Regions from separate parts of the Paenibacillus sp. 3LSP genome, predicted to be linked through region 4. Evidence: predicted binding sites of a transcription regulator. Region 4 holds the regulator's gene; each other region holds the start of a gene.
What was found. Region 4 encodes Rex, which represses fermentation and respiration genes when NADH is low (regulators of the CRP and FNR family bind a similar motif). Its sites were predicted from a motif close to TTGTGAAATATTTCACAA; they were not measured.
Positions count from the first base shown of each region.

Region 1: a site for Rex is predicted at 2,569-2,586, ahead of RW092_RS14105 (polymer-forming cytoskeletal protein). Genes of this name have one in related genera too.
Region 2: a site for Rex is predicted at 2,712-2,729, ahead of hcp (hydroxylamine reductase). Genes of this name have one in related genera too.
Region 3: a site for Rex is predicted at 1,920-1,937, ahead of RW092_RS00340 (TorD/DmsD family molecular chaperone). Genes of this name have one in related genera too.

Region 1 covers NZ_JAWDJI010000169.1:17,420-21,818, reverse strand. Annotated here, with positions in the region: gene RW092_RS14115 (discoidin domain-containing protein) at 1-1,584, shown strand, start outside; gene RW092_RS14110 (SDR family NAD(P)-dependent oxidoreductase) at 1,735-2,442, shown strand; gene RW092_RS14105 (polymer-forming cytoskeletal protein) at 2,666-3,199, shown strand; gene RW092_RS23915 (DUF6199 family natural product biosynthesis protein) at 3,243-3,362, opposite strand; gene RW092_RS14100 (AraC family transcriptional regulator) at 3,505-4,335, shown strand.
Region 2 covers NZ_JAWDJI010000148.1:134-4,532, reverse strand. Annotated here, with positions in the region: gene RW092_RS12450 (alpha-L-fucosidase) at 1-757, shown strand, start outside; gene hcp (hydroxylamine reductase) at 972-2,666, opposite strand; gene RW092_RS12440 (FAD:protein FMN transferase) at 3,357-4,399, shown strand, end outside.
Region 3 covers NZ_JAWDJI010000004.1:16,809-21,207, reverse strand. Annotated here, with positions in the region: gene RW092_RS00345 (efflux RND transporter permease subunit) at 1-661, shown strand, start outside; gene RW092_RS00340 (TorD/DmsD family molecular chaperone) at 1,049-1,744, opposite strand; gene moaA (GTP 3',8-cyclase MoaA) at 2,060-3,067, shown strand; gene mobA (molybdenum cofactor guanylyltransferase) at 3,064-3,747, opposite strand; gene RW092_RS00325 (MFS transporter) at 3,880-4,399, shown strand, end outside.
Region 4 covers NZ_JAWDJI010000099.1:1,088-5,486, forward strand. Annotated here, with positions in the region: gene RW092_RS08150 (amidohydrolase) at 1-941, opposite strand, end outside; gene RW092_RS08155 (redox-sensing transcriptional repressor Rex) at 938-1,582, opposite strand; gene dinG (ATP-dependent DNA helicase DinG) at 1,624-4,399, opposite strand, start outside.

The DNA of each region.
Region 1 (4,399 bases), on a different contig from region 4:
GGCGACTATGCGCATGGTTATGAAGTTTACGTATCGGCGGATGGCGAGAACTGGAATGAACCGGTAGCAACAGGTACTGGGGTATCGCCAAGCTTGGTTGTATCCTTCGATAAGCAACTGGCTCGTTATATCAAGATTGTGCTGACAGAGCCTGCTGACAGTTGGTGGTCGATTACGGAGCTGAAGCTGGCTGAATTCAGCAATATGGAACCTGTAACGCCGCCAGTGACAGAACCGCAGCCAGATCCGGAACCACAACCGGAGCCCGAACCACAGCCAGAACCGCAACCGGATGAACCTGAACCGCAGCCAGATCCGGAGCCGCAGCATCCATTGCCATCGGACGGTTCTCTAGCAGACCATTCTGGATGGGTTGTGACTGCCTCCTCCTCGCAAGGCCGGGATGTACCGGCTAACATGCTGGATGGCAATCGCGACACACTTTGGACGAATGGACACGATCAGGCGAAGGGACAATGGGTGAAAGTGGATTTAGGCGCAGTGTATCAATTTGATTCTCTCGTGCTTGATCCTGGTCATGCCAGTGATGATTATCCGCGTTCCTATCTTCTCTATGTCTCCTACGACGGGGAGAACTGGGGCAAGCCGGTGATCGGCGGTCAAGGGCAATCGGGCCGCATGTCGATTACATTCCCGACACAAACGGCTCGTTATCTCAAGCTGGTTCAAACCGGCGAAGCGAACCGTTGGTGGTCGATTGCCGAGCTTAACGTCTATGATTACGGTATCGGCAAGCAACAGGAACTGATTCCTGACGGTTGGTCTGTTACAGCTTCTTCCGGTGAAGAAGCAGAAGCGATGCTGGACGGCAACGAAGCAACTCGCTGGACGAGCGGCCGTGAGCAAAGCGGCGGCGAATGGTTCGAACTGGATTTGGGTACGGCCCTGCCCGTGGACCAAATCGTCATGGACAGTGCGCATAGCCACGAGGATTATGCGCGCGGATATGAGGTATACGTCTCGCTGGACGGTCAATCCTGGGGCGAACCTGTCGCTACGGGGCAAGGAGATGGCCCCGTCGTAACGGCAGCCTTCCCGCTGCAGACGGCCCGTTACCTTAAAGTCGTACAAACGGGGACCGATTCGCACTGGTGGTCGATTCATGATGTGAAGGTATTTACCGCTGATTCGACGCCATGGATTGCAGAACCGTTAGCCGGAGAGGACGATTTCCTTAATGTGCTGGACCGTTCTGGGTGGACGGTTACCGCTTCTACCGCTGCGGATATCTTGGAGATGTTGGATGACAATTTGCGCAGCCGCTGGACGTCCGGTGAGGCGCAGACACCAGGCCAATGGATTCAGATTGATCTGGGCGGCCTGCGGACGATCAGCAAGCTGAGCATGGACTCGGGCGAGAGCGGCAACGACTATGCTCGCAGCTATCAAGTCCTTGCCTCGGAGAACGGGGTGGACTGGACGTTGGTTGCTGAGGATGTCGGAACGAGCAAACAGATCGTAACGACCTTCCCTCGGCAAACGGCGCGTTATGTGAAAATCATCCAAACCTCCACGACGCCATCGTGGTGGTGGTCGATCGCCGAGTTAAATCTCTATCGGTAAAAGTTGAATAGAAGTAAGTAAGAATGACGCAGCTCCCGGACGGATACTTCCGTTACCGGGAGCTGTTTTTTTGAGTTTATAATTCGAGAACGATAAATCTAAAATAATAATTTATCGAACGTTCTCATTATGATAAACTCAGGATGAAAGGTGGAAGCGTCCAATTGCAGCCTTTCGTCAATGAACATAGGCCGGGATCAGGAGAAATTGAATAAAGCTGTTGCAGCGTTGGGTAGTGCCAACACGATTGGCATAGTGTCAGACGCATCAGATCCAGAGGGTGCTGAGAAAGCCGTCGCGGCAGCGGTTGACGGCTTTGGCCGGTTAGACATCGTGTTCGCGAACGCCGGTATCAGCGGCAACACGCCGCTTGGCAGTGCAGATCCATCCTTGTTCAAGAAGATCCTTGATGTGAACATCGCCGGAGTGTTCTTTACAGTTCAAGTAGCTTCTGCATATTTGAAAGAAGGCGGATCGGTGATTTTAAACGGCTCCGTGTTGGCAAAGGCAGGCCATCCAGGATATGCAGCTTATGCAGCAAGTAAAGGAGCGGTTACCAGCATGGCACGGGTATTGGTGGCAGAGTTCGCGCCGCGGGGAATCCGCGTGAACACCGTTGTTCCTGGCGCAACGAAGACACCGATTTGGGGGGATACATCGGTTCCGGAATTTAGCCCGCTCGAAGAATATTTGAAGCAAAGCATCCCGCTCAACCGGATGGGGAAACCGGAAGAATTGGCGAATGCGGTGTTATTCCTAGCTTCGGATGATTCATCTTACGTCACTGGTGCAGAATTCAGCGTGGACGGGGGCGCAGGCTCTTCGCCAATGGGGACGCCAGCACATCAGCTCGACTGAACGAAGCATGAAAAACATCTCCCGTGAGGGAGTTCATATAGATACAAGCCGGCCAGGGAGTTGGTCGGCTTCCATTACGAAAATTTAGAGGAGGGAATGTCAAAGATGAACAAGCTGTGACTAGCAATGTGAAGTTTCGCACATATAAGTGAAAAAAATCACATTATCAAAAACCACTTTTTTTTATAATTCAAACTGAAGAGAAAAACAGGAGGGAAACAATATGAAAATGGTCAAAGGATTGGTTGTTGCCGGGCTTGCTGCGGCTCTGCTGGCAGGATGCGGTTCAAATGACGGGAACTCGGCGGCTAACGCCAATAAACCAGCGGATGCTACGACATCGGCTTCAATCGTCAATCAATCGGATGCATTCGTGAATGCAGTGAGTGAGAAAGGGACTTGGATCATCGCCATTCTCAACGACTTGACGGTGGATCAAGATGTTGTTGTTGCTGGCGAATTCCACGATAAAAACGATGCTTCGAAAGACATCTACCGGAAGATCGCATTGTATGCGCAAGATGAAGACCACAACGTGACCGCTTCTTACACCTTAACCGTTCCGAAATTGACGGTTCAAAGTGAAAACCTGAGAATTCAAGGCGGTACCGTAAAAGGTGATGTCTATGTTGAAGCGAACGGCTTCAACCTGTACGAAAACGCTACGATCGACGGTAACCTTTACTTCGCCAATGCCGACGTGCAAGCCAGCGCGAAAATCGACGGTAAAGTAACAGGGGCAACGGAAGTGAAATAACAGCAAACCCAAAGGCCAACCTCATGAGGTTGGCCTTATTTTTTTAGATGAAGAACGATTGGACGAACACATAGATCCCTATACCAATAATCGCGATACCGCTGATTTTGCACGAGAGATAATAGAAATCACTTGGCTCCGCCTCACGCACCCATAACCCCACATGATTTCCTCCCCTAATCAGATACTATTTCTACGTCTTCGTACGGGGGAGGTTGCGGTTTACCCATACGTATGGTCTAATCGCAGTAGCTGTTAACTGCATAGAAACTTCACAGGAAGTCTCATTGAGGAGGCGAGCGGTGATGAACCTGAACCATCTGCATTTTCATATCCATTATTGCAACAGTAAACAGCCGAATGACGGTAAACAGCTAAGAAGCAGCATCCGTAGAACACTTACGCATCACGAATTGTTGCTCGTCACCGGGGGGAAGGGCAGTATTACGTTGGACCGCAAAAAACTTCTCGTTCAAGAAGGCATGTTATTCTACATCCACGCGGGTCTCCCTCATCACATACAGATGGACGAAACCGATCCGATCTGTTTCTATTCCGTCCATTTTAGTTATGCGGGCATCCGCTTTGATGACGGGAACTGGTCCATTGGGCAGGAAACTGAGCGTTTACCGCTTCCGTCCATGCAGGTGCTGCAAAACGGTTATCTAGTCGAGGATGCCTTTCGCCGTTTGGCGGCTACTTGGTTCACTAAATTGCCAGGGTATGAGCTGCTGACGAGAGCGGGACTGGAGCAACTGCTGTATGAAATCTTGGTCCATGCACAAAGACAAAATCAGAACCACGCGGTTGCCCTCAAAGTGGAGAAAGTGATTCAGTACATGCGTGAGCATCTGGGCGAGCGGCTTACATTGGCAGAGCTGTCGGAACTGGTGCATTTGTCTACGTATTACCTGTCACGAGCCTTTAAACAGACGACCGGATTTACCGTCATTGAGTACTTTAATAAACTAAAAATTGATAAAGCCAAAGAGTTGATCCTTGAAAGTGATAAAAAAATTAAAGATATTGCGTTGGAGCTTGGTTTCGCCGATGAATTCTATTTCAGCCGCATCTTTAAACGGACCGAAGGGATGAGCCCATCGGAATTTTATAGCAAAATCGTCCATGGAGTTTAAGATAATGCATGGAGTATAGCTAGTCTTCGCGCTAATATTGTTCTGCAAGAATGTTCATCTTAAC
Region 2 (4,399 bases), on a different contig from region 4:
GCTGCAGCCGCAATGCGTGATCAGCGTATGCGGCCCGGATATCCGCTGGGTTGGCAACGAGGCAGGGCATACGCGGCGGGAAGAATGGAGCGTTGTACCTCGGGCTTTGCAAGATGCGGAGAAAACGGCGGAAAAATCGCAACAAACCGATGACCCGTCCTTCGCTCGTTCGATCAACTCGATGGAAGAGGATCTGGGCAGCAGGCGGGCGATTGCTCGGTATGGCGGAGAATGGGTGTGGTATCCGGCTGAAGTGAACACGTCCATCCGTCCGGGGTGGTTCTACCATGCCGAAGAGGACGGGCAGGTGCGGAGCGACCGTGAACTGTTCGACATCTACTTGAAATCCGTTGGCGGTAATGCCATGTTCCTGCTTAACATCCCGCCTAACCGGGATGGGGTGATCGCAGCGCCGGATCGTGAAGTTCTGGCCAAGCTGGGACGCCGAATCCAGGAATTAAATGATCCAAGGCTGAACGAAGGGGCCGTATGGATAGGATCGAGTGCCGCTTCCCAGGAGGAGGCGGCCGAAGCTCTTGCCGAGGCCACACCGGATCGCGCTTGGAGACCGTCTGCGTCGGATGCTGAGCCTTGGGTACAAATCGTTTTACCGGAGGCGAGGGCATTTAACGCGGTTATTTTACAGGAACAGATTGAACAAGGACAGCGGGTAGAGAGGCGTTTGAGCTGTGGGCATCGGAACTTACCGAGGATAAGTCCAACGAGGAAACTGCACTTCTCGGTGAATGGCGTTTGATTGGAGAAGGTTCGATAATCGGTTACAAGAAGATTGTCATCCTTCCGGTTACGACAGCCCGGAGGGTGAAGGTTGTTTTTAAACAGTATCGTGAGTATCCGACTTTGGCGGCAATCCAACTCTCATTATTAAGCGAGTAACGATATAGTGACTGGAATCGAAAGGACCCCCTCATTCACATCACGTGATAGGGGGTCCTTTCGATTTGCACACGTTACGCCAAAGCTCCAAGAAACATGGCCATATCTTCCTCTACATTCGTAATGCCCCCGATGCCAAACTTGTCGATCAGGACCTTCGCTACGTTGGGGGACAGGAAGGCCGGCAAAGTAGGGCCGAGGTGAATGTTCTTGACACCGAGATGGAGCAGAGCGAGCAGGACGATGACGGCTTTTTGTTCATACCAGGCAACATTGTACGATATCGGCAGCTCGTTGATATCCTCAAGACCGAACAATTCCTTTAGTTTCAGTGCAATGACGGCGAGTGAATAGGAATCATTACATTGACCCGCATCAAGGACGCGGGGTATCCCGCCAATATCCCCCAGGTCCAGCTTATTGTATTTGTACTTGGCACAACCGGCGGTCAGGATCACGGTATCCCGAGGAAGTGCCTTAGCAAACTCGGTGTAGTAGTTCCGCGATTTCATTCGTCCGTCACACCCCGCCATAACAAAAAACCGTTTGATCGCACCGCTCTTCACTGCCTGAACGATCTGATCCGCCAAACGAGTCACAGTATGATGGGCAAAGCCGCCGACAATATGCCCGCTTTCGAGCTCGGTTGGCGGCGGACAATTTTGGGCATGCGCGATGAGTGCTGAGAAGTCCTTTGGCTTCCCGTCCTTGCCATCCGGAATATGACGTGCTCCAGGATAACCGGTGTTCCCCGTTGTGTAAAGTCGATCCCGGTAACTATCCTTTGGCGGCACGATACAGTTGGTCGTCATGAGAATCGGACCGTTAAAGGCTTCGAATTCCCTCGTTTGCTGCCACCAGGCATTGCCGTAGTTGCCGACGAAATGGCTGTATTTTTTGAATGCCGGATAGTAGTGGGCTGGGAGCATCTCACTGTGAGTGTATACGTCCACGCCGGTGCCTTCCGTTTGGAGCAGCAGCTCTTCTAAATCCTTCAAATCATGACCACTGATCAATATACCTGGGCGATTCCGTACACCGAGATTGACCTGGGTTACTTCCGGATGACCATAGGTGCTTGTATTGGCTCGATCCAACAAGGACATGGCTTCGACGCCATATTTGCCCGCTTCCAGGACCAAGGCGACAAGATTATCGGTTGTTAAGGTATCGTCCAAGGTTGCAGCCAGCGCCTGGCGCATAAAGTGATGAATCCTTCCGTCGGTATAACCCAATTGATAGGCATGGTAGGTGTAAGCGGCCATCCCCTTAAGTCCGTAGGTTAATAGTTCACGTAAGGAACGAATATCTTCGTTGGCGGTAGAGAGGACCCCGACCTGTTGGGCTTTACCTGCGAACTGGCTTTCATCTCTAGGCTCCCAGAGCGCGGCATCGGGTAAGACAGCCTCATCGTCAGAGTGCTTCTTCATCCAGTAGCTTCTAACAATATCTCGCAAGGCAAGAGCCTCCCGGATATGGCTCACGAAATAGTTGCGATCAAAATTAGCGTTCGTTATTGTCGCAAACAAGGAGTTCATGGTAAATACGGATAGCTGCCGGTCAAGCGGCTCCGGCAGGTCGCTGTCTAAGGCAAGGAATGACGCCCCCTTGAGGACATAGACCAACAAATCCTGCAGATTCGCAACCTCCTCAGACTTTCCGCAAACACCTGTGATGGTGCAGCCCGTTCCACCCGCGGTCTCTTGGCATTGGTAACAGAACATGGACGGCTCGTGACGCGTATCGGTTGGGATTTGACTTTGGTTCATCGAGAAACCTCCTTGATTGATTTCGAAGACAGGAGGTGCTGAAGATTGTGTTGATTTTCACGTAGTTAGATTTGAGACACTGCACCTCCGTTTCTGCCAGAAGCATATCGCTCGATCGGCAGCGATTGAGTGACTGGGATCACAGTCATTTCCACAAAATAGCAAACAAATAACAGAATCTCTTTACCTAGGAAAAATATGCTATAATCCAATTCATAATAGATAAGGGGGGATATGGAAATTGGTAAAAAAGATCATGAAATCAATCCTTTGGGGACTATTGGGTATAGCGATCTTAGGTATTGTGATCGGGTTTGCCACAGACCATTTTACGTTGGCTTACCGAATTATGTTGGTGTTGTTCCTCGTTTTCAGCGGATGGGGTACCTTCTACTATGTAAAAAATCATGAGCGGCAGTATTTAGACGATTATCGGCGGTATAACCGTTCATACGATAACATCACTCGAGAAGATGACTTATTAAGATAAACGAATTTCGGATCAACTTCGGTTTGAGGCTTGATCATTGTGGGAGCGAGATCTATCTCGCTTCTTTTTGCATTTAGGTTCGTGTTCCTCTTTGCAGTACTCAAGTCACCGTGATGTTCTTCCTAGACGAAGTGTGATGAAAATTATACAATACGGGAAGTTAACCACGAGCTGCGTGAACTTTCAAATGAGGTGAAACGATGCAACGAACACAGAAATGGCGCAAACGGGCTGTACTTTTCGGCTTGACGGCAATGCTGACGATCCTCTTATCCGGGTGCGGAGGCGAGGCGAATCCGAAGGACAAAACGGCGGCCGCAGAGCCGACCTCAAGACAATATTATATTTTTGATACGGTGGTTAACATCAAATTGTATGAGGACCCGAAGGGCGAAGAGCATTTGGATCATATCGATGCGATGTTGAAAACGTTGGACGAGGAGCTTAGCCGGACTTTGGAGACAAGCCAGCTCTACAAAGTGAATCAGGAGGCAGGCGTAGAGGCGGTTGAAGTATCCGAAGATACGATAGAGGTATTAAAACGCTCGCTGAATTATGCCAAGGAGACGGATGGGCTGTTTGACCCAACCGTTGGCGGATTGGTTGATCTGTGGGATATTGGACATGAAGATGCCCATGTTCCGGCTCCGGAGGACTTGCAGCGGGAGCTTAGCTTGGTTGGTTATCAAAATGTGGTGATGGACGAAACCAAGCGAACGATTTTTCTGAAAACACCGGGGATGATTCTGGATCTCGGCGGCATCGGGAAAGGGTATGCGGCAGACAAAATCGCAGCTTATCTTCGTGAAGAAGGCGTAAAGAGCGCATTAGTTGACCTTGGCGGCAGCAGTATCATCGTGGTTGGAAGCAAGCCGAACGGTGACGACTGGATCGTTGGACTGCAGGATCCTGACAGCTCGCGCGGGACGACGATGGGGACTATTCGCTTAAATGATCAGGTGATTAATACCTCGGGAGTCTATGAGCGGTATTTTGTTGAGGACGGGGTGATGTATCACCATATTCTTGACCCCAGAACTGGCGCGCCGGCGCAAAACGAGCTGAAGAGCGTAACCATCTTAACGGATAATGCGACGGATGCCGATGCGCTATCTACTGTGGTTTTTGTGATGGGCTTGGAGAAAGGGATGGAGTTTGTTGAAAATTATAATGAGGTAACGGAAGCCTTGTTCATCACGAAGGACGACAAAATTTATGTCACATCGGGACTTAAGGATCAGTT
Region 3 (4,399 bases), on a different contig from region 4:
TGAAGTCAGCGCAAAAATCACCTCCACCGACGTACAAAAGGCGTCGAACAGCTTGCAGGAGAAGATCGACAAGCTGGATCTGCCGGACGGCGTGACCGTTAAATTCGGCGGCGTGACCGAACAGATCAACGATACGTTTGGCCAACTCGGACTGGCCATGTTGGCAGCCATCGCCATCGTCTATTTTGTACTCGTCGTTACCTTTGGCGGAGGCTTGGCTCCATTTACGATTCTCTTCTCCCTGCCATTTATCGTAATCGGCGCCATGTTGGGCCTGCTGATCGGCGGAGAGACTTTAAACGTCTCGGCATTAATGGGCGTACTCATGCTCATCGGGATCGTCGTGACCAACGCAATTGTCTTGATCGACCGCGTTATCCACAAGGAACGCGAAGGCTTGTCCACTCGCGAAGCCTTGCTTGAAGCAGGCGCTACCCGGCTTCGTCCGATCCTGATGACCGCCTTAGCAACGATCGGCGCACTGTTGCCGCTCGTCTTCGGCTGGGAGCGCAGCGCAGGGATTATCTCGCGCGGCCTTGGCATCACCGTTATCGGCGGCTTGATCAGCTCGACGCTGCTCACGCTGGTCATCGTGCCAATCGTCTACGAATTTCTGATGAAGTTCCGCCGCCGCGATCTGTCGGCCAAGGAACTGGATTAAATCAATACTCAAGACGACGTAAGGATTACTATCCTGCGTCGTCTTTTTTTGCCCATTGATGGCTGCATCTCATCGCACGGTTGGCTCTAACGCGGATGACAAACGTTATTTGAGCAATTTGGAGTCATTTAAAATTCTAACGACGATGAGCAACGCTATTGCGGTCATAACCACCGTTTTTGGCCACAACATGGGTGAATAAGCACTGTCATAAGCGTTAGAATTTCTACATGGCGTTTTTGGCCCCAATAAGACGTGTGGCAAGCGTTAGATCTCTCGTTTGTCCTCCCGTTCGTCCTCTCGTTAGCCCTCGCAGCAGAAAACCTGAAGAACATCAAAAAGGACCCCCTCCCGCCGATCCAGCGAAGGTTGAGGTCCTTTGGCGATCTATTCCATCACCGGCTGCTGACTTTCCCGCCAAGGGCGAAGCTGTGCCAAATCTTTGACCAGAAACTCATCCAGCATCTCAGCCAGTCCGATAAAGAGCGGACTTTCCGTAGCTTGCATGAGCTCCTGGGCAAACGGCTGCGCCCATTTTAACAAATGCTCCTCCAGGAAGCGGATCTGCACGTCCGCTAGCGCCAGGCAGCTTTGCTGCAGGTTGGCCTTCGCCAGCATACCTTCCGCGAGCACGGCCATAAACTCCAGCTCTAGTGCAATATGGTCGTCGCGCTCGCCGTTTAACATATTAAATACAATTGCATTATCCATATATAATTGGCGGACTTCGGCAATACAAGCCATCGCGCCGCCACCTTCTCGGCGACTGCGGAACAAGCTTTCACAAGACGGAATGATCGCCTCCCGCCCCGAAAACAAACGATCGTACTCCTTCGCTTCTTGATGGCAGACACTGCGAAACTTAGCTTCAGGAATGCTCTCCAGATAGGCCATCAGCCGGCGTCCTCCCTTACTGGCCCCTGCCTTCGGGTACTGCGCGACCTTACGACGCCACTGAGCCATCAAGGACATCCGCGGCGGACGACTTAGAAAGTCCATTAATAATTGATACACCATCCCGCGAGTTTCCAGCCACTCCACCTGCTCCTGCGTATAGACCAAAGGTTTGAACAGCATTGCCATCCAAATTCATCTCCCTCAAAACGACATCGTGGTTTAATCTTGCCCTGCCATGAGTTAAAAAAAAGATGACTCCCTTCACCATGCGGGAAATCATCTCGAAAGCATATACCGACACATGATTAAGGGGGATCACGTATCGCTCACCTGTATTATACCTCTAAATGTAAGCGCTTTTATGTGATTTTTTTTACACTTTACTTCCATTGTATCGTTGTCCGACACAGAATATACTTGAACAGTGTGTGTCAACGCATTGACCCCTAGAAGAATATATATTAAATTTGAAACACCTGAAAGAGAAAAGGAGGCGTACACATGGAGCAGTTGCTTGATCCTTTTGGGCGAAAACATGACTACCTGCGCATCTCCGTCACGGATCGATGCAATTTGCGCTGCGTCTATTGCATGCCCGCCGAAGGAATGGTATTTCAACCGCACGAGGAAATCATGAGCTACGAAGAAATTGCCGAGACTGTTTCGGCGCTTGCTCCGATGGGCCTCCGCAAAATTCGGCTAACCGGCGGCGAACCGCTGGTGCGCAAAGATTTAGAACAACTTGTTGCCATGCTCTCCCGCATTCCAGGCATTGAAGATATTGCACTAACGACAAACGGCATGTTTTTGGCGAAAAAAGCCGAGCTGCTGAAGCAAGCGGGATTAAACCGAGTGAACATCAGTCTCGATTCACTGCGTCAGGACCGCTTCGCGATGATTACCCGCGGCGGCGAGGTGGAGAAGGTGCTGGAAGGCATTCAGGCCGCCGTCGAGGTCGGTTTTGAGCCGATTAAACTCAACGTGGTCCTGATGAAAGGGATAAATGAGGATGAAATCCGCGATTTTATCGCATTAACGTTGGATCGACCGCTGCATGTTCGTTTTATCGAATATATGCCGATCGGCAGTGCCAGCGACACCTGGCGTCAAACTTACCTGCCTCTGACGGCCGTAGAAGACGTATGCCGAGAAGCGGGCTGGGAAGTGGAAGGCGTCGAAGGTCCTCGCGGTAACGGCCCTGCCGAAAGCCGACGCGTGGCGGGTGCCGCCGGAACGTTTGGGCTGATCCATCCGGTCAGCGACCATTTCTGCGACAGCTGTAACCGGCTGCGCTTGACCGCGGACGGACATATCAAAGCCTGCCTGTATTGGTCGGATGAGCTGCATGTGCGTCCCTATGCCGCGGCCGGCGACCATGCAGGCATCCGCTCCCTGTTCCTGAAGGCGCTGGGAGCCAAGCCGAAGAACCATGAAATGGCGCTGGCTTTGGAGCGCAAGCAACAAAGCCATACGCCAACCGCCCGCCGAATGTCACAGATCGGCGGCTAAGCCTCTGAGCGGCCCGATTCTAACCAAGATCGGGCCAGCTCATAGTCCTCCGGCTTGTTCATATTAAACGTGCACCACTCCAAGGGGAGGCCCGAAGCATTGGCGAGGGCCTCCCCTTCGATATATTCGGTGCACAGCGTCTCGGTCCAAGCCGTCATCTTGAGGCGGCCTTCCCGCAACCGTGCTTCCAAGCCTGGAAGCACGCTGCGCCGATAGGCCGCCAGCAGCGGATGGGCCCGCTCCGGCGTGCGGGCCAAAATCGCCTCGGTCGGTGCGAAGCCGCCCGAGGCGCCTGCCGCGAGGTCGCTTGCCCGGTCAACCGCCCGGGCCGCCGCTTCCTCCGCAGCCTCTGCGCGCTCCAACAAAGCGCGGAACAGGCCGCGATTCGCGAACGGCGTATCACAAGCGACCGCGAGGCTCCAGCGGGTTGTCGAGCTCTCCAACCCGGCATGCAGCCCAGCCAGCGGACCGGCCCCCGGATAACGGTCCGTCACGACTTCTTGGCCAAACCGTTCATAGGCCGCCCTTTCTCCCCCAGCGATCACGATTCTCGAAGCTATCGGCTCCAGCTCTCGAATCAATCGTTCCAGTACCGTCAAGCCGCCAAGTTCAAGCAGCGCTTTGTTGCTGCCCATCCGGCTGGATCTTCCGCCGGCTAAAATGATGGCGGTAATGTTCATCAGTTTTCCCCCAATGCATAAATTATGGTAAAACCAAAAAAACTTGGTTTGTATCCCCTTTCACCTGTGTGTTACATTGGGATCATAGTCACAAGCTTCCCGCTGTGACCATATGGACCCGGATAGAAAGGAATGGCTCGTTTGCAGGACAAAAGACCATATTCGTCCTTTTCGTTGTTGCCGCTAGGTCTGCTTAACTTTTTGATTTACGGAACTTTGGTCATTTTCACTGCCTTTTTTCAATTATATTTGCAGGACATCGGGATGGACAAGCTGGAGATCGGCAGCCTGATGGCCGTCGGCCCCCTCATTTCATTGGTGGCCCACCCGTTCTGGAAATCCCTGGGCGACCAAAGGCAGAATCCACGTGCCATCCTGTTAGTTATGATGCTGGGCTTACTGATCATGGGTCATCTCGTATTTAAGGTGACGACCTTTTCGATGTTGTACGTAACGATGATTTTGCTTTATTTTTTCTTAAGCCCGCTGCTCTCGCAGAACAATACCTTGACCCTTGGCTATCTTGCAGAAACGCCGGACCAATTTAGAACCTACCGCATTTGGGGTTCGCTGGGTTGGACGTTCATCGCGCTGGCTGCCGGACCGATCATCGATGCCGTCGGTCATGAAGGAAGCTCGCTGCTGTTTAGTG
Region 4 (4,399 bases):
TCCTCCAGCATATCCAGGTTATTGTTGCTCGCCGGACCGTCGGTCCCCAGCGATACCACTACGCCTTTCTTCAAGAGTTCAGGTACGCGGGCGACACCGCTGGCCAGCTTCAAGTTACTGCCCGGGTTATGCGAAATTGTAACTCCGTGGGCTGCCAAGATATCGATTTCCTCGTCGGTCAAATGCACCGCATGGGCAAGCAGGGTTGGGCGGGAGAACATCCCCAGCTTCAACAAATGCTCTACCGGACGGACGCCGTAATCGTTCACGTTCTGCTCTACCTCGGCGCGCGTCTCCGACATATGCGTATGCATTGGCAAATCGAGATCATGGGCAGCTTGCACAAATTTCTCGATGAAAGCCGGCGGGCAGGTGTACGGTGCATGCGGTGACATCATCGTGGTGATGCGTCCTTCTGCCTTGCCGTGCCAGTTCTGCGCAAACGCGATCGCTTCCTTGAGCTTCTGATCTTGCTCTTCCGGGGAGCACAAACCGATGGCCCCGCGCATCAGCACGGCGCGAATGCCTGATTCCTCCACGACTTTGGCCACTTCGTCCATATGATCGTACATATCCAGGAACGTCGTCGTGCCGCCCTTGAGCATTTCCAACACGGACAATGCCGTACCGGCATACACATCCGCTGCCGTAAATTTGGCTTCCATTGGCCACATTTTCTCCTGCAGCCAGGTTTGCAGCACCATGTCATCTCCGTAACCGCGCAGCAGCGACATCGCCGCATGGCCATGGGTATTGATCAGGCCCGGCAAGAATAACAACCCTTTGCCGTCCAAAGTCTCGGCGCCTTCCACGCCTTCCGGGCGCTCTTCCCCGATATAGCTGATCGTATCGCCCTCAACGAGCATATATCCGTGAACCACAGGACGATCCGCATCTAAAACGGCAAACGTCCCGTTCTTAATTAACCATTTCCGACTCATACGTTGCTTGTTTCCTTTCCGTTTTCCAAGTAGTAAGCCAAGCTCAGCAAATCTGTGGTGAAATCAGCCGCATGAATCCGAACTTCCGGCGGAACCTTCAGAATCGTTGGCGCGAAGTTCAGAATCGCACCGATTCCGGCGGCCACCAGCTCGTCCGCCACCCGTTGGGCTTCTGTATCCGGTACGGTGATGATGCCAATGCGGATATTTTTCGCCCGAACAGTTTCCGCCAGCTCTTCGATCGGCTGAATCGTAATGTTGTTGATCTGCTTACCGATTTTCGCCGGCGAAGCGTCGAACACCGCAACAATCTTCATATTATCCTTCAAATACGCATTATAATTCGAAAGGGCTTGGCCCAGATTCCCGGCGCCCACCAGCGCGACGTTAATCTGTTGGTCCAGATTTAAAATTTGTTGAATTTTCTCAATCAAATAAGCGACATCGTAGCCGATCCCCTTCCGGCCAAAATCGCCGAAATAAGCTAAATCCTTACGGATTTGCGCCGGATTAAGATCCAGCTTCTGTCCAAGCTCCTGGGAGGACACCGTTGGCACCTCACGGCGGCTGAGTTCATTTAAAAAACGCAGGTAAACCGGCAGTCTGCGGACGACAGCGTCCGAAATTTTATCTGACTTCATGCATTGTTCCCCCTATTCTCCATTACGATCTATGAAGCGGCTTAGGCTTCGGGATTTAACCATTCCGAGATACGCGGCACCATTTGAGTTAATGGCATATGCTCCATCTTCGGTCCTGGCAATGAGTATAAGAAATATTTTCCATAATATGATTCCAGGATCCGGGTATCATAAACGATCACGATGCCGCGATCCTGCGACGAACGGACAAGTCGTCCGAACCCTTGCTTAAAGCGAATGACCGCCTGCGGGACAGACAGCTTCATGAATGGATTCTTCTTCTCCCGCTGCAGACGTTCGCTCTTCGCTTCCACCAGCGGATGGTTTGGCGGCTGGAACGGCAAGCGTACAATTGCTAAACTGGTCAGCGCCTCGCCAGGGATATCCACCCCTTCCCAGAAGCTGCTTGTCCCGAGCAGCACCGATGCGCTGTTCCCTTGGAAGCGCCGGGTCAGCTTGGTGCGGCTGCCGCTGTCCATCCCTTGCCCGATCACCGTGATGCCTTCCGCTGCAAGCCGTTCTTTCAGCGGGTCATACACCTGCCTGAGCATCTTGTACGATGTAAACAGCACTAGCATGCGCCCCTGTGTCGCCACCGCGGCATCCGCCAGCGATTGAACCAGCGTGTTAATGAAATGATCATCCCCCACGCTGCCTTTCACACTTGGAAAATCGCGCGGAATCACCAGCAACGCCTGATCACGGTAATTAAACGGCGATGGCAGCATCGCGGTGATCAGCCGATCCTCTTCCGCTGCCTCCGTCAAGCCAAGCTGCTCAATCATATATTGGAACGATTTATCTACAGATAAAGTCGCAGACGTCATGACGACGCTCTTCTTCCGATCGAAGAAAAATTGCTTCAACTGAGCGCTGACGTCAATCGGCACCGCATACATTTGCAGCGACCGGCTGCGGAAGTTCCCGTTCGCTTCCATCCAATAGACGGTATCCTCGCTCTCTAGCTTCATGAAGAAGCGAAGCGCTTCCCGTTCTCCGGCTAAATCTTTAAACAACCCGCTAATATCGGTGATCAAGCTCTCCGCTGCATAATCGTCCTGCTCTTCTCGGATTTCGGACAGAAGGCGCTCCCCTTTCCGAAGCACGTCGCCGAGACCTACATAAATTTGATTCTCTAGCGCGGTCAACGTCTCCCAATCCTTGGGCTTGCGATTCGGCAGCAACCGGTACACGAACTGTCCAGGATCACCAGGGGCGGCGTCACTGCGGTCAGGCATTAAGCTGAACAGCAACTCGCTGAGCTTGTCCCAGCTCTCCTTCACATCCACCAGCGTAGGGAAGATTCCGTCGATGACCGAACACCAATCCGAGGATTTCTCTGCGGCTGACGCTTCGAGCGTGCTGCGGAGGTTGGCCAATTGCCCCGTCTTGCTGTCTTTATACAGCCGGGTCAGCGTATGCACAACCGTAAAATACTTCATATGAATCCCCAAATGCTTGCCGGCCACATCCTCTAAATGATGCGCTTCATCGATTACTAATCGCTCGTAGCCCGGCAGCAGCTGATGCCCCGCCTGGATGTCTGTAAATAGCTTGGAGTGGTTCGTAATCACCACGTCCGCGACACCGGCTTCGTGTTTTGCGCGATGATAGAAGCATTTGCGGAACCAAGGACAGGAGCGGCCCAAGCAGGATTCCGACTCACTGGCCACTGTCTCCCAAAAATCACCGCCGCGATTGCCGAGATTCAGCTCTTCGTCATCGCCGCTTTCTGTTTGGGTCAGCCATACGACCATTTGCGCGGCCGTCATCACCTCTTCTTTAGGTGTAGAGAAGTCTTTTCTATTTATTTTATGTTCAAATTTGCGCAAGCACAAATAATGCTGCCTACCTTTAAAAACGGCTGCACGAAACGGAAAAGGCACGACCTCCGTCAACAACGGCACATCGCGCTCTCTAAGCTGTTCCTGCAGGTTGATCGTGTGCGTGCTCACCATGACCTTCTCTTCATTCTTGACGCTGTGGTAAATGGCCGGCAGCAGATATCCCAAGGATTTGCCCGTCCCAGTTCCAGCCTCAACGAGCAGGTGCTTATCTTCCTCAAAAGCTCGCATGACCTCGTGTAGCATCATGTTCTGAGCTTCCCGTTCCTCGTACTGCGGCAATCGTTCCCGCAGCCGTTCTCGGACCTGCTCCATAAACTGCTCGAAGGTCACGTTCTCCAGCGGATTACGTTCCGTGCTGTCCCTTGGCGCTTCGATGTCGAGCCAATCTTCCACCTGCAAGGCGAATTGGCGGTAGTAGACATAGCCGTCTTCGCTTGGCAAAGCTTCCCGCTCTTTTTCCTGCACCATGGCATCAAAAAACCACCCGAGATCGCTGTCCTCACCGGCAAACAGATCTGCCAAACGCTGTAAAGTCAATAGCGGCAATCGGTCACATTCCTCCAAGCATTTGAGGAAAATCAGCGCTGTCGCCAATGCGTCACTGTCCGCCTGGTGCGGACGCTCATGCTCCACCTCAAACTCCGCCGCCACCATCCCTAGCTGGTAGGAAGTCAGTGAAGGGAACAGAATTTTCAGGAAATCCATCGTATCCAGAATCCGTCCTGTAAACGGCAAATACCCCGTCTTGTCCAAGGCGCTCTGCATGTAGTTAAAATCAAACGCTACATTGTGCCCAACCAACACGACGTCGTTAAGTAGTGGAACCATCTCCACCATCACTTCGTCCAGCTCTGGCGCATCCTTCACATCCTCTTCGGTAATGCCCGTTAACCCCGTAATAAACGGAGGAATCGGTACGCCCGGCTTAACGAAGGAACGATACACCTGAGAAATTGATCGATCCGGCTCT